DNA from 2 places in the Acidovorax sp. GW458-11-26-14-TSB4 genome. Region 2 is predicted to be linked to the other one. Evidence: predicted binding sites of a transcription regulator. Region 2 holds the regulator's gene; the other holds the start of a gene.
What was found. Region 2 encodes NrdR, which represses ribonucleotide reductase genes. Its sites were predicted from a motif close to CACNANATNTNGTG; they were not measured.
Positions count from the first base shown of each region.

Region 1: the regulator NrdR is predicted to act here: its motif matches at 4,201-4,214, upstream of AC07X5_RS07650 (ribonucleoside-diphosphate reductase subunit alpha).

Region 1 covers NZ_JBWKYR010000002.1:249,420-256,713, reverse strand. Annotated here, with positions in the region: gene AC07X5_RS07655 (ribonucleotide-diphosphate reductase subunit beta) at 1-1,041, opposite strand, end outside; gene AC07X5_RS07650 (ribonucleoside-diphosphate reductase subunit alpha) at 1,177-4,107, opposite strand; gene ampD (1,6-anhydro-N-acetylmuramyl-L-alanine amidase AmpD) at 4,543-5,178, opposite strand; gene AC07X5_RS07640 (sigma-54-dependent transcriptional regulator) at 5,162-6,730, opposite strand; gene AC07X5_RS07635 (sensor histidine kinase) at 6,751-7,294, opposite strand, start outside.
Region 2 covers NZ_JBWKYR010000005.1:336,192-343,485, forward strand. Annotated here, with positions in the region: gene AC07X5_RS14100 (lytic transglycosylase domain-containing protein) at 1-65, shown strand, start outside; ZMP/ZTP riboswitch at 195-345, shown strand; gene glyA (serine hydroxymethyltransferase) at 380-1,624, shown strand; gene nrdR (transcriptional regulator NrdR) at 1,632-2,081, shown strand; gene AC07X5_RS14115 (DMT family transporter) at 2,259-3,149, shown strand; gene AC07X5_RS14120 (hypothetical protein) at 3,219-5,570, shown strand; gene AC07X5_RS14125 (YihY family inner membrane protein) at 6,347-7,294, opposite strand, start outside.

The DNA of each region.
Region 1 (7,294 bases), on a different contig from region 2:
GGCGATGTAGCGCAGGTAACCCTTGAACATCGATGCGTTCATGCCCAGCACGCCACGCGGCATGGTGTCTTCGGCATAGCGGTACTCGAGCTCCACGGCCTTCATGAACAGGGCCTTGATCTCGGCCTTGAACTCCGCCGTCCACAGGTGCGGGTTCTCCAGCTTGAGCTGGTTGATCAGGTCGATGCCGAAGTTGCAGTGCATGGACTCGTCGCGCAGGATGTACTGGTACTGCTCGGCGGCGCCGGTCATCTTGTTCTGGCGGCCCAGCGCCAGGATCTGCGTGAAGCCGACGTAGAAGAACAGGCCTTCCATCAGGCAGGCGAAGACGATCAGCGACTTGAGCAGCGTCTGGTCGGTCTCGAAGGTGCCGGTGTGGAAGTTGGGGTCCATGATCGCCTCGATGAAGGGGATCAGGAACTCGTCCTTGTCGCGGATCGAGGGCACTTCCAGGTAGGCGCTGAAGATCTCGCCTTCATCGAGGCCGAGCGACTCCACGATGTACTGGTAGGCGTGCGTGTGGATCGCTTCCTCGAAGGCCTGGCGCAGCAGGAACTGGCGGCATTCCGGCGCGGTGATGTGGCGGTAGGTGCCCAGCACGATGTTGTTGGCGGCCAGCGAGTCGGCGGTCACGAAGAAGCCGAGGTTGCGCTTGATGATGCGGCGCTCGTCATCGGTCAGGCCGTTGGGGTCCTTCCACAACGCGATGTCGCGCGTCATGTTCACTTCCTGCGGCATCCAGTGGTTGGCGCAGGTGGCGAGGTACTTCTCCCAGGCCCACTTGTACTTGAACGGCACCAACTGGTTGACGTCGGTCTGGCCGTTGATGATGCGCTTGTCGGCAGCGTTCACGCGGCGGTGCGTGGGGGCTGCGGCAGGTGTTGTCTGTGCGTTTGCGGATGCGGTCATCGACGCGTGCACGGCCTGCAGGGAAGGGGTCTGGAAAGACACGGGCGACTGTTCCGCCGGGTGGCTTTTGCTCAGTCCACCGTCCAGTTGATTTTGCGATGAGGGCTTGACTTCTTCGTCCCAGGACAACATAGATTTTCCAGTGTTCGGATTATGAAAGCAGTGCTGCAAAAAGGAAAGCACCGCAGCGTTGCGCAGCAACGTTTTGTTGCTTCACAGCACCGAAGCGGCGTGCATGGGTCCTCATGCACGCCGCTTCACGAGGCCTTACTGGCAGGCCTCGCAGGTTGGATCATCGATGGCGCAGAACTTGATGTCGGTGGCAGGCAGTGCCGCGGCCTGCGCGGCAGCGGCTGCAGCAGCCACTTCCATCGGGCTGGGCTTGGCGGGTGCAGCCTGCGCTGCGCCGGCATCGCTGCCCGACGACACGGAGTTGAGCTGGCGCGTGTTCACCGTGCTCATCTCCACGTGCGTGGCGCTCTGCGTGCGCAGGTAATAGGTGGTCTTCAGGCCACGCACCCAGGCCAGCTTGTAGGTGTCGTCGAGCTTCTTGCCAGAGGCGCCGGCCATGTAGATGTTCAGGCTCTGGGCCTGGTCGATCCACTTCTGGCGGCGCGATGCGGCCTCCACCAGCCATTCCGGTGCGACTTCGAAGGCCGTGGAGTACAGGGCCTTGATGTCCTGGGGCACGCGGTCGATGGGGTGCAGCGAGCCCTTGAAGTGCTTGAGGTCCATGATCATCACGTCATCCCACAGACCCAGGCGCTTGAGGTCGCGCACCAGGCCGCCGTTGATCACGGTGAACTCGCCCGACAGGTTGGACTTGACCGACAGGTTGCCGAACGAAGGCTCGATCGATGCGTCCACGCCGATGATGTTGGAGATGGTCGCGGTGGGGGCGATGGCGACGCAGTTGGAGTTGCGCATGCCATCCTGTGCGATCTTCTTGCGCAGGGCATCCCAGTCGAGGGTCGCCGAGCGGTCCACTTCCACATAGCCGCCGCGGGCCTTGGCCAGCATGTCCAGCGTATCCAGGGGCAGGATGCCCTGGTCCCACAGCGAGCCCTTGTAGCTCGTGTACTGGCCGCGTTCGCGGGCCAGCTCGGTCGAGGCCCAGTAGGCGTAATAGCAGATGGCTTCCATCGACTTGTCGGCGAACTCCACGGCCGCCTGCGAGGCGTAGGGGATGCGCAGCGCGTACAGGCTGTCCTGGAAGGCCATCAGGCCGAGGCCCACGGGGCGGTGGCGCAGGTTGGAATCGCGCGCCTTGTTGACGGCGTAGTAGTTGATGTCGATCACGTTGTCCAGCATGCGCATGGCCACCGTGATGGTCTTCTTGAGCTTCTCGTGGTCGAGCTGGCCGTCCTTCAAGTGCTGCAGCAGGTTCACGGAACCCAGGTTGCAGACCGCGGTTTCGGTGTCGCTGGTGTTCAGCGTGATTTCGGTGCACAGGTTGGACGAGTGCACCACGCCGGCGTGCTGCTGGGGCGAGCGCACGTTGCAGGCATCCTTGAAGGTGATCCAGGGATGGCCGGTCTCGAACAGCATGGTCAGCATCTTGCGCCACATGTCGGTGGCCTGCACCGTCTTGGCGGGCTTGATCTCGCCGCGCGCAGCCTTTTCTTCGTAGGCCACGTAGGCCTTCTCGAACTCGGCGCCGAACAGGTCGTGCAGGTCGGGCACGTTGGAAGGCGAGAACAGGGTCCAGGTGCCCTTTTCCATCACGCGGCGCATGAACAGGTCGGGGATCCAGTTGGCCGTGTTCATGTCGTGCGTGCGGCGGCGGTCGTCGCCGGTGTTCTTGCGCAGTTCCAGGAACTCCTCGATGTCCAGGTGCCAGGTCTCCAGGTAGGTGCAGACCGCGCCCTTGCGCTTGCCGCCCTGGTTCACGGCCACGGCCGTGTCGTTGACCACCTTGAGGAAGGGCACCACGCCCTGCGACTCGCCGTTCGTGCCCTTGATGTGCGAGCCCAGGGCGCGCACGCGCGTCCAGTCGTTGCCCAGGCCGCCGGCAAACTTGGACAGCAGGGCGTTTTCCTTGATCGACTCGTAGATGCCGTCCAGGTCGTCGGGCACGGTGGTCAGGTAGCACGAGGACAGCTGCGAGCGCAGCGTGCCGCTGTTGAACAGCGTGGGCGTGCTGGACATGAAGTCGAAGCTGGAGAGCACTTCGTAGAACTCGATGGCACGGGCTTCACGGTCGGTTTCATTGAGCGACAGGCCCATGGCCACGCGCATGAAGAAGCACTGGGGCAGCTCGATGCGGGTCTTGCGCACGTGCAGGAAGTAGCGGTCGTACAGGGTCTGCAGGCCCAGGTAGTCGAATTGCAGGTCGCGGTCGGCCTTGAGGGCGGCGCCCAGGCGGACCAGGTCGAACTTGAGCAGGCGCTCGTCCAGCAGCTCGTTGTCCACGCCCTTCTGGATGAACTGCGGGAAGTAGTCCACATAGCTCTGGCCCATTTCGGCCTGGGTGACCTCGCGGCCAAGCACTTCGCGCACGATGGTGTGCAGCAGCAGGCGCGCGGTGGCGTAGGTGTAGTCGGGGTCCTTCTCGATCAGCGTGCGGGCCGCCAGGATCGAGGCCTTGTAGACCTCGTCCATGGGCACTCCGTCGTACAGGTTGCGCATGGTCTCGGCCACGATGGGCTGGGCCGACACGTCGGCACCCAGGTTCACGCAGGCCGACTCGATCAGGCCCTGCAGGCGGGCCAGGTCCAGCACCACACGCTTGTCGCCGTCCAGCACATGCAGTGCGGGGGCGGCCTGGGCTTCCTGTTCGACGTGGCGGGCGCGCTCCTGGGTGCGGCTCTCGCGGTACAGCACGTAGGCGCGTGCCACCTCATGGTGGCCGCCGCGCATCAGCACCAGTTCCACCTGGTCCTGCACGTCTTCGATGTGGAAGGTGCCGCCACCAGGCCGCGAGCGCGCCAGGGCGCGGGCGACGTTCTGGGTCAGCGTGTCCACCACTTCGCGCACGCTGGCCGACGCGGCGCCCTGGGTGCCGTGCACTGCCAGAAACGCCTTCATCATCGCCACGGCAATCTTCTGCGGCTCGAACGGGACCACCGCGCCATTGCGGCGGATGATCTGGTAGTGGGCGAACGTATTGTTCGCGCCCTCCGGTGCAGAAGCCGCCTCGGGCGCATCCGTGGATGCGGGGCGGGTGGTGGACGAAGGCGTGTTCAAAGCAGCGTGCATGGATGTCCTCTTTTTGGGTGCTGTCTGGGATGTGCGGGCGGTGTTCGGTGCCGCCGGGGAGAGAAGCGATGCGCCAGCTTCTCGTCTGGCGCACACTATATATGGTGTGTCGATTGGCTTCAAGACACTACCGGTAGTGTACCGTCAGCGAGGGCGTCGAAATCCGAAACAGCATGTTTCCCGGGGCATGGCACAGGCATGCGGACCCGCCGCGAGCACACGGCACACCGCAGCGATGGGGGTGAAAACCGCGCAGCGGCGCGTGATGCAGCCGGGTTTTGCGCGCCAGACCGCATGCGCTCTGGCGAGGCCCGCATGTGCATCGGCACAAAAAAATATTTGCCTTGACAGGCCGTCCCTGCGCTGCGCGCAACACGGTGATGGCTCCATGGAGCTGCTTGCGGCAGCGCTGGGCCTGTCTAACTATCCATCCGACTATCGATGGCCCTGTCGGTTCTCGTGCAATGCCGCCCGGGTCGCTTCTGGAAAGCGCTCGGCGGGCCAGCCCAGGGCCTGCTGCATGCCAGGCCAGTCGAAGCCGGCACCCGGGTCGTGCTTGCGCCCCGGCGCAATGTGCTCGTGTCCGGCCAGATGGGCCACCGGATAACGCTGCGCGATGTCACGGCACAGCCAGGCCAGGGTGGCGTACTGGGCAGGCTCGAAGCGTTCGCCCTCCAGGCCTTCGAGCTCGATGCCGATGGAGTCGTCGTTGCACTGCATGCGCCCCCGGTAGGCCGAAGGCCCTGCATGCCAGGCGCGCTGGTCGCAGTCCACGAACTGCCAGAGCGCCCCGGTGCGGTCGATGAAGAAGTGCGCGGACACCTGAAGGCCGCGGATGCCCTGGTAGTAGGGGTGCGCATCCCAGTCGAGCGTGTTGGTGAACAGCTGGCGCACGCCCGGGCCCCCGTACTCGCCCGGGGGCAGGCTGATGGAATGCACCACGATCAGGTCGATCTGCGCCGCTGGCGGACGGGGGCCGAAGTTGGGCGAGAGGTGGCGCACGGCCGAGCGGTGCCAGCCTTGCTCCCAGGAGGAGCCGCCGGCGCCGGCCTGGTCAGCCGGCTTCGTCATGGGCATCCTGGTCATTGGGCACCGCGATGTTCAGGCGCGCGATGCGGTAGCGGATCTGGCGCAGGCTGATGCCCAGGCGCGCCGCCGTGGCCGTGCGGTTGAAGCCCGCCTCGCGCAGCGCGCGCACCAGGATGTCGCGCTCCTGCTGGTCCAGCCAGGCCTGCAGGTCGCTGGGCAGGGGCGTGCTGGCGCCGGGCATCGCCGGGTTGGAGGCAGGGAGGGCCGGTGCCTCGTCGGCATCGCGGGCCTGCGCAGCGGCCAGGGGCGCGAGGGCCGCGGTGTCCGGCAGCGGCGTGGGCTCCGCAAGGTCGGTGGCGGCAGCCGCCGCCGCTGCGCCGACCGCGGCGGGGGCCACGCCGTCCACGTGCAGTTCGTCCCCCTCGCTCAGGGCCACGGCGCGGTGCAGCAGGTTCTCAAGCTCGCGCACATTGCCGGTCAGCGGGTGGGCGGCAATCGCCTGTATCGCGTGCTCGGTGAGGGCCGGCACGGGCATGCCCGACTCCTGTGCGATGCGCGCGAGCAGGGCCCGGCACAGGGCCGGCAGGTCTTCGCGCCGCTCGCGCAGCGGCGGGATCACGACCTCGATCACATTGAGGCGGTAGTACAGGTCCTGGCGGAAGCGGCCGGACTGCACGTCGGCTGCCAGGTCGCGGTGCGTGGCGCTCACGATGCGCACATCCACCGTCTCCTCCTGCGTGGAGCCGAGGGCGCGCACGCTGCGCTCCTGGATCGCGCGCAGCAGCTTCGATTGCATGGCCAGCGGCAGGTCGCCGATCTCGTCGAGGAACAGCGTGCCCCCGCGCGCCGCCTGGAAGTAGCCGTCCCGGTCCTGGCTGGCGCCGGTGTAGGAGCCCTTGCGCGCGCCGAAGAACTCGGCCTCGAGCAGGTTCTCGGGAATGGCGCCACAGTTCACGGCCACCCAGGGGCCGTCTGCGCGCTGGCTGCTGGCGTGCAGGGCCTGGGCGACCAGTTCCTTGCCGGTGCCCGACTCGCCGTGGATTAGCACCGGCGCCATGCCGCGCGCGACCTTGGCCACGCGCTGCTTGACGTTGCGCATGGCGGCCGATTCGCCCACCAGCCGGTCCAGCGCCGAGGAGGAGGCCTGGGCATCGACCGCGCCGCCGCCACCCCCTGCGCGCCCGCCCGGCGTGCGCGCCGCGCGCGGCGCGGGCACGCCCCCTGTGCCCTGGATGGCCGAGGCCACGACCGAGCGGAACTGCTTCAAGTCCACCGGCTTGGTCAGGTAGTCGAAGGCCCCGGAGCGCAAGGCTTCCACCGCATTCTCTGCAGACCCATAGGCCGTCATCACCACGCAGCGCTCCTTGCGTTGCTGCTCGCGCAGGTCCTGCAGCAGCTCCATGCCGAAGCCGTCGGGCAGGCGCATGTCGGTGATCACGGCGTCGAAACGCTGGGCCCTGAGCTGCTCGCGTGCCTCCTGCACGCTGGCAGCCGTCTCCACGCGGTAGCCCTCGCGCAGCAGCGTGAGTTCATAAAGCGTGCGCAGATCGGGCTCGTCGTCCACGACAAGGATGGAGGCAGCAGGAGCATTCATGGGAGAGGAAGAAAAAGGCTTCAGACCACGATGGTGTCGAACAGCGAGGCGGGCTCGGCGGGGCGGGTGGTGCGCCGAAAGCCGACTGTAAATGCATTGCCGCCGGTATCGCCGCGCTGGGTCAGGCGCACCAGGCGCTGGTAGCCGATGGAGGCGCCGTGGCGCTGGCACAGCTCGCGGCAGATGTACAAGCCCAGGCCGCTGGAGCGGCTCTCGGAGGAGAAGAAGGGCTCGAACAGATGGCGCTCCACGGACTTGTCCATGGGGGCACCGTCGCTCCAGACCTGCAGGCTGACCTGGCCCGTGACGGTGGTCCGTGTGTTGATGCACAGCGAATCGGGCTCCGTGCCCATGTAGCGCAGGGCATTGTCCAGCAGGTTCACCAGCACGCGGCGCAGGTGTTCGGCATCGAACTCCACCTGGGCATCGCCGGCACTCAGCGCCACCAGGCCGCGCCGCTGGCCCGCATCCTGCCCCTGCCAATCGCTCCAGATCTGGGCCACGGCAGAGTCCAGGTGCAGGGTGGAGGCCGGTGACTGGCTGATCTGGTGCTGCACGCGGGCG
Region 2 (7,294 bases):
CCGCGGACCCCGCAGTGGGCGCCAGCGGCGACAAGGTCGCCCTCCTGTCCTCGCAGCCGCTGTAACCCGGCGAGCAGCCCCCCCCGGGGCGTGCCCTGGCCCGGCCAACGCCCCCGCTGTGCTGGGGGCGTTTTTTGGGGTCGCCAGATCTTCGTCCCCTGTCGCATTGGCAGCGGTGCCACCTCGGCTACACTAGGAGGGTACGCAACTGGCGATAGGCGCAGAACCCGCACGGGGGCTGCCGCTGACGTGGAAACCGACAAGGGCTGGCCTCTTGTGAACCACTGGGGAGCGTGCCGCACGGGAGCAACCCGCCGCGTTCCGCCGTTCGCCTGGGCAGCCCTTGTTTCAAGGGACACAAGTTCATAGGACTGCCAACATGTACGACCGCAATATTCTTGTAGAACAAGCCGACCCCGAGCTGTTTGCCGCCATCACGGCCGAGAACGCCCGCCAGGAACACCACATCGAACTGATCGCGAGCGAGAACTACGCTTCTCCCGCCGTGATGTGGGCCCAGGGCACGCAACTGACCAACAAGTACGCCGAGGGCTACCCCGGCAAGCGCTACTACGGTGGCTGCGAGCACGTGGATGTGGCCGAGCAGCTGGCCATCGACCGCGTCAAGAAGATCTTCGGCGCCGACGCCGCCAACGTGCAGCCGCACTGCGGCGCATCGGCCAACGAGGCCGTGTTCCTGGCCTTCCTCAAGCCCGGCGACACCATCATGGGCATGAGCCTGGCCGAAGGCGGCCACCTGACGCACGGCATGCCGCTGAACATGTCGGGCAAGTGGTTCAACGTGGTCTCCTACGGCCTGGATGCCAAGGAAGTGCTGGACTATGACGCCATGGAAAAGAAGGCGCACGAGACCAAGCCCAAGCTCATCATCGCCGGTGCCTCGGCCTACAGCCTGCACATCGACTTCGCGCGCTTTGCCAAGGTGGCCAAGGACGTGGGCGCGATCTTCATGGTCGACATGGCCCACTACGCCGGCCTGATCGCCGCAGGCGTGTACCCCAACCCCGTGCCCCATGCCGACGTGGTCACCTCCACCACGCACAAGAGCCTGCGCGGCCCGCGCGGCGGCATCATCCTGATGAAGGCCGAGCACGAGAAGGCCATCAACAGCGCCATCTTCCCCGGCCTGCAGGGCGGCCCGCTGATGCACGTGATCGCTGCCAAGGCCGTGGCCTTCAAGGAAGCGCTGCAGCCCGGCTTCAAGGCCTACCAGGAGCAGGTGATCAAGAACGCCCAGGTGGTTGCCGAAACGCTGACCGCACGCGGCCTGCGCATCGTTTCCGGCGGCACGCAAAGCCACGTGATGCTGGTCGACCTGCGCGCCAAGGGCATCACCGGCAAGGAAGCCGAGGCCGTGCTGGGCTCCGCCCACATGACCATCAACAAGAACGCCATCCCCAACGACCCTGAAAAGCCGATGGTGACCAGCGGCGTGCGCATCGGCACCCCCGCCATGACCACGCGCGGCTTCAAGGAAGAAGAAGCCCGCGCCACGGCCAACCTGATCGCCGACGTGCTGGACAACCCACGCGACGAAGCCAACATCGCCGCCGTGCGCGCCAAGGTCAATGCACTGACGGCACGCTTCCCGGTCTACGGCTGATCCGGACATGAAGTGCCCCTTCTGCAGCCACCAGGAAACGCAGGTCGTCGAGACCCGGGTGTCTGAAGACGGGGACTTCATCCGCCGCCGGCGCCAGTGCGGCGCCTGCGACAAGCGCTTCACCACCTACGAGCGGCCGGAAGTGAGCTTCCCGGCCATCGTGAAGAAGGACGGCCGGCGCATCGAGTACGAGCGCGGCAAGCTGCTCGGCTCGTTCAACCTGGCGCTGCGCAAGCGCCCCGTGAGCACCACGCAGATCGACAGCGCCATCGAGCGCATCGAGGAAAAGCTGCTCAACCTGGGCCAGCGCGAAGTGCTCTCCAGCCGCATCGGCGAGTTGGTGATGCGCGAGCTCAAGAAGCTCGACAAGATCGCCTACATCCGCTTTGCCAGCGTCTACCGCAGCTTCGAGGACATCGACGACTTCCGCGCCATGGTGGACGAGGTGCGCAAATAAGGCTGGCAAGTACCGCAAGGTCTAAGGCAGCTCCTGGTTCACCGCTTGGTTACCGCCCTTGACCCATGACATAGGCGCGCCCCATGCCAGTGCCCCCGCGCAAGGGCCGCCCCGCCGCGCTGGGGGTGTCCCCCTGGGGGGAAGGCGCGAAGCGACTCAGGGGGGCACAATACTCCAGTGAAGACTCGCCACTTTTTGCAGCTGGTGCTGCTGTCTGCCCTGTGGGGCGCCTCCTTTCTTTTCATCCGTGTTGCGAGCCCCGTGCTCGGCCCCAATGTCATGGCGGCCCTGCGCATCGGGCTGGCCACGCTCACGCTGATGGCGCTGATGCGCCTGGCCGGTGAGCGCTGGCCCTGGCGCCACTGGCGCGAGCTGCTCGGCCTGGGCGCGCTCACGGTAGCCATCCCCTTCCTGCTGTACTCCTGGGCCGCGCTGCACCTGCCTGCGGGCTACAGCTCGCTGCTCAACACCATGGCCGTGCCCTTCAGCGTGATCGCAGCCGCCTGGCTCAAGGAGGACACGCTGAGCACGCGCAAATGGCTGGGCTGCATCTGCGGCTTTGCGGGCGTGGCGCTGATCGTGCAGCTGGGCCCGGTGGACCCGACACCGGCCCTCGTCATCGCGGCCGTAGCCTGCATGGTGGCCTCGGCCTGCTATGGCGTATCCACCCCCTGGATGAAGCGCGCCACCACGCGCATGCCGCCCTTGGCGATTGCCGCCGGCATCCACGGCACCGCCCTCGTCATGCTGCTGCCCGGTGCCGTCTGGAGCCTGCCCGAAGCGCGCTTCACGCCCGGCGCCCTGGCCGCGGTGGCAGTGATGGGCGTCGTCACCTCTGGGCTGGCCTACTGGCTCAACCTGCGTGTGCTCAGCCAGGTGTCGCCCGTGGCGGCCATGAGCAGCGCCTTCATGATCCCGCTGTTCGGCGTGGCCTGGGGCCATCTGTTCCTGGGCGAAGCGCTGGGCTCCGGCATGCTCTGGGGTGGCATGCTGGTGCTGGTGGCCACGGGGCTGGTCACGGGGTTCAATCCACTGCGATGGGTGGGGGCGGCTTTCTCGCGCTCGTAGGAACGCGCTGACAGGCCTGTTCGCCCGGGTCCGTGGCGTGACGGCACACCGGCCGCCCACAATCACCGCATGGACCAGCCGCCACACCCGATCAACGCCACCGCCGCCCTCCCCGTCCACCCTGCCCCGCTGCAGCCCGAGCAGCCCCCGCCCCAGCACGCCTGGCAGTTCTTTCGCGCCGGCGGCGTGGACCAGGTCATCATCCAGAGCGGCGAAGACATCGCCCATCTGGCGGAGCTGGACCAGAAGCTCTGGGTGGCCCTGGCCTGCCCCACGCGCGGCATCGAGTTCGACGAGCGCACGCTGGACCTGATCGACACCGACAAGGACGGCCGGATCCGCCCGCCCGAATTGCTGGAGGCGTGCGCCTGGGCCTGCGCCCGGCTGCACGATCCCGGTGAACTGGCCCGGCCCGGCGCCGCACTGGAGATCGAGGCCATCAACGACGGCACCGAAGAGGGCGCCGCGCTGGCCACCGAGGCCCGGCGCCTGCTGTCCATGGCGGGCCGGCCCGAGGCCACCGCCATTGCGCTGGCCGACGTGGTCGAGCGCAGCAAGCAGCTCAGCGCAATGCGCTTCAACGGCGACGGCATCATCACCGCCGACACGGCGGGCGAGGACACAGTGGCACGCGAGGCCATCGGCCACATCGTCACCGTGCAGGGCAGCACTCCACCCGCCACCGACAAGCAGTTGCCCGGCATCGACCGTGAGCGCGCCGAGGCCTTTTTCGCGGACCTGAACAAGCTCCGGGCCTGGGCCTCCAAGGCGCGCGAGGCCACCACCGGTCTGGCCCTGGGCGAGCGCACGCTGGCCGCCACCGAGGCCATGAACGCTGTGGCCGCCAAGGTCGAGGACTTCTTTGCGCGCACGCGCCTGGCCACGTACGACCCGCGCGCCGCCACGGCGCTCAACCCCTCGCTGGAGGAATACAGCGCCATGTCCGGCAAGGACCTGGGCCTGGCCTCGCCCGCCATCACCGCCCTGCCCCTGGCCCCCATCACGCCCGGCGGCGCCCTGCCCCTCGCGCGCGGCGTGAACCCGGCCTGGGCCAAGGCCCTGCGCAATTTCCGCGAGCGCACGGTGGAGCCCCTGCTGGCCCGCAGCGATGCCGAGAGCCTGACCCAGGACGAATGGCAACTGATCCAGAAGGCCCTGGCTCCCTGCCAGCAATGGCTGGCCGAACGCCCCGCCACCCGCCTGGATACCCTGGACGAAGAGGTGCGCGAGGCCCTGCTCGCGGGCGACGCCGAACAGCGCGTGATGGCGCTCATTGCCGAGGACGAGGCCGAGGAAGAGCACAACAAGCAGGCGCTGGACCTGGAGAAGCTGCTGCGCTTCAAGCAGGGGCTGCTGGAGCTGCTCAACAATTTCGTTTCGTTCTCGGCGTTTTACCAGCGCCGGGGGGCGATCTTCCAGGCCGGCACCCTGTACCTGGACGCGCGCAGTTGCGACCTGGTGGTGCAGGTGCCCGACGCGGCGCGCCACGCCAAGCTGGCTGGCCTGGCCAAGACCTACCTGGCGTACTGCGACTGCACGCGCAAGGGCCAGAAGATGGGCATCGTGGCGGCCTTCACCGCCGGCGACGTGGATTTCCTCTTCGTGGGCCGCAACGGCGTGTTCTACGACCGCGATGGCCACGACTGGGATGCCACCATCACCCGCATCATCGAGAACCCCACGAGCATCCGCCAGGCGTTCTTTTCGCCGTACAAGAAGTTCGTGCGCATGATCGAGGAACAGGTAGCCAAGCGCGCCTCGGCCAGCGATGCGCGCGCACAGAAGTCACTGGGCGCGGCCGCCAGCACCTTGGCCAGCAGCGATCTCAAGACCGTGGGCACCAACGCCAGCAGCGTGACCGTGCCCGGTACCCCGCGCCGCACCGACGTCGGCACGGTGGCCGCCATCGGCGTGGCGCTCGGCAGCATCAGCGCGGTGCTGGTGGGCATCTTCGGCAAGTTCGTGGACCTGGGGGTCTGGATACCGCTGGCCCTCATCGGCATCGTGCTCGCGATCTCGGGGCCGAGCATGCTGATCGCCTGGCTCAAGCTGCGCCAGCGCAGCCTGGGGCCGATCCTCGATGCCAGCGGCTGGGCGATCAACGGGCGCATGCGGGTGAACACCCGGTTGGGAGGGTCCTTGTCGCAGACGGCCAAGGTACCGGTCAATGCGCGGCGCATGCTGGATGATCCGTTTGCGGAGTCACGCAGTCCTGTGTGGGTGGCGCTGGGGGTGTTGGTGGCTGTTGTGGTGGGGTTTGTGGCTTGGCGGGCGCATTGGCTGGATCGGTGGGTGCCGCGGGTGACGGTGACGCCGCCGGTGGCTGCGCCGGCTGTCGTACCTGCGCCTGGGGCCAGTGGTGCGGCGCCTGCTGCTGCGGTGGCAGGGCCGGCTGCGTCTGTGGCTGCCCCGGCGCGTTGAGTTCAGGGTTCTTTTCAGCCGTTTGCCTGGGTGAAGGGCGGAGGCCGGGATATGCGCCCGGCGGCGCACCTACTTTCTTTTTGCGCAAAAAGAAAGTAGGCAAAGAAACAGCGCCCCGCTGTCTGCGTCCCTTCGCTTCGCTGCGGGCAACCTGCGATGCTCGGTCCTGGGGTGGTGCCGCTGAACTCGCTGCGTTCTTCGAACTCCGCTCAAACAGCAGCGGCAAGCCAGATCACGAAGTGCGTGTGTCCTTCGGCACACGCACCCACCCCAGCCCCTGCGCTTCTCGGCGCAGCCAGAAGGGGTGGGAGCGGGGTCAACGACGGCTGCTGCTGCGCAGCTGCGCCGGGTGTCGGTTCGCGCTGCGCGCTGCCGACGTGTTGGGCGCGATCGCCCGGGCGAGCCGAGCGCAGCGAAGGACCACAGGCCGAGCGAAGCAATGGCCCGTGTGGGGCCCGTTCCCACCCCCTTCTGACCGTGCCGAGAAGCGCAGGGCCTGGGGTGAGCGCGTGCCGAAGGACACGCGCATCGTTGTCATGCTTGCCGCAGCTGTTTGAGCGGAGTTCGAAGAACGCAGCGAGTTCTGCGGCACACCCCAGGCCCGAGCATCGCAGGCTGCCCCCTCGCCACCGGCGAGGGGGACACGGGCAGCGGGGTCGCCTTTCTTTGGGGTACGTTTCTTTGGCGACGCAAAGAAAGGTACCTCGGCCGCCGGGCCGAGACCCGGCTCCCGCCCTCCATCAAGGCACGCAGCAACCACACCGACGAACCAAAGATCACCGCCCCCGAATCAAATCCGCCACCTTCATCCTCTCCAACCTCGCACTGTTCCAAAACGACCCCAAACTCTCCACCCGCTCCAACAGCAACTTCTCCACCAGCGGCTCAGCCGAAGTAGCCAAAGGATCCACCAGCAGCAGATACCGCGGCTCGGCCACATCCGCCGCATCGGGGTCGCTGGTGGCATCGTTGATCTGCCCGACCCAATCGAGGGACAGCAGCGCATCGAGCACCGGCTCAAGCTGCAGCACATCGAGCCGCAGCAGCAGTGCCAGCTCGCTCGCACGCAAGCCCTTCTGCGCATGGCGGCGCGCCAGGTACAGCTCCTGCAGCACCTCCACCGACAGTTGGAAATTCCAGCCCGCCACCGTACCGCGGCGGGCCACGCCGGCCAGCAGGCTGGGCAGGTAGGCCGTGACCACCGCGCCCAGCAGCACGATGACCCAGGCCACATAGATCCAGACCAGCAAGATGGGCAGGGTGGCGAAGGCGCCGTAGACCACCGAATAGGTCGGTACATTGCTCAGGTAGATGGCCAGCACCCGCTTGGCCAGCTCGATGCAGACCGAGACGAACAAGCCGCCGGCCCAGGCGTGGCGCCACTTCACCGGGGTGTTGGGCACGTAGTGGTAGAGCGCCGCCATGCAGCCGGCCAGCACAAAGAACTGGATCGAGTCGAACAGCAGCTGCACGCCGCTGGGCAAGGCGCGGACCAGGCCGCCCGATGCGGACATCACGTACGAGGTGACCGCCAGGCTAACCCCCAGCAGCAGCGGGCCCAGGGTGATCGCGGCCCAGTAGATCAGCACGCGCTGGCCCAGGGGGCGCAGGCGGCGCACGCGCCAGATGTCGTTGAGCGTGCGGTCCATGGTCAATATCAGGGCCAGCGCCGTGGCCAGCAGGATGCTGAAACCCGCCACCCCCAGGCTGCTGGCCTTGGCGGC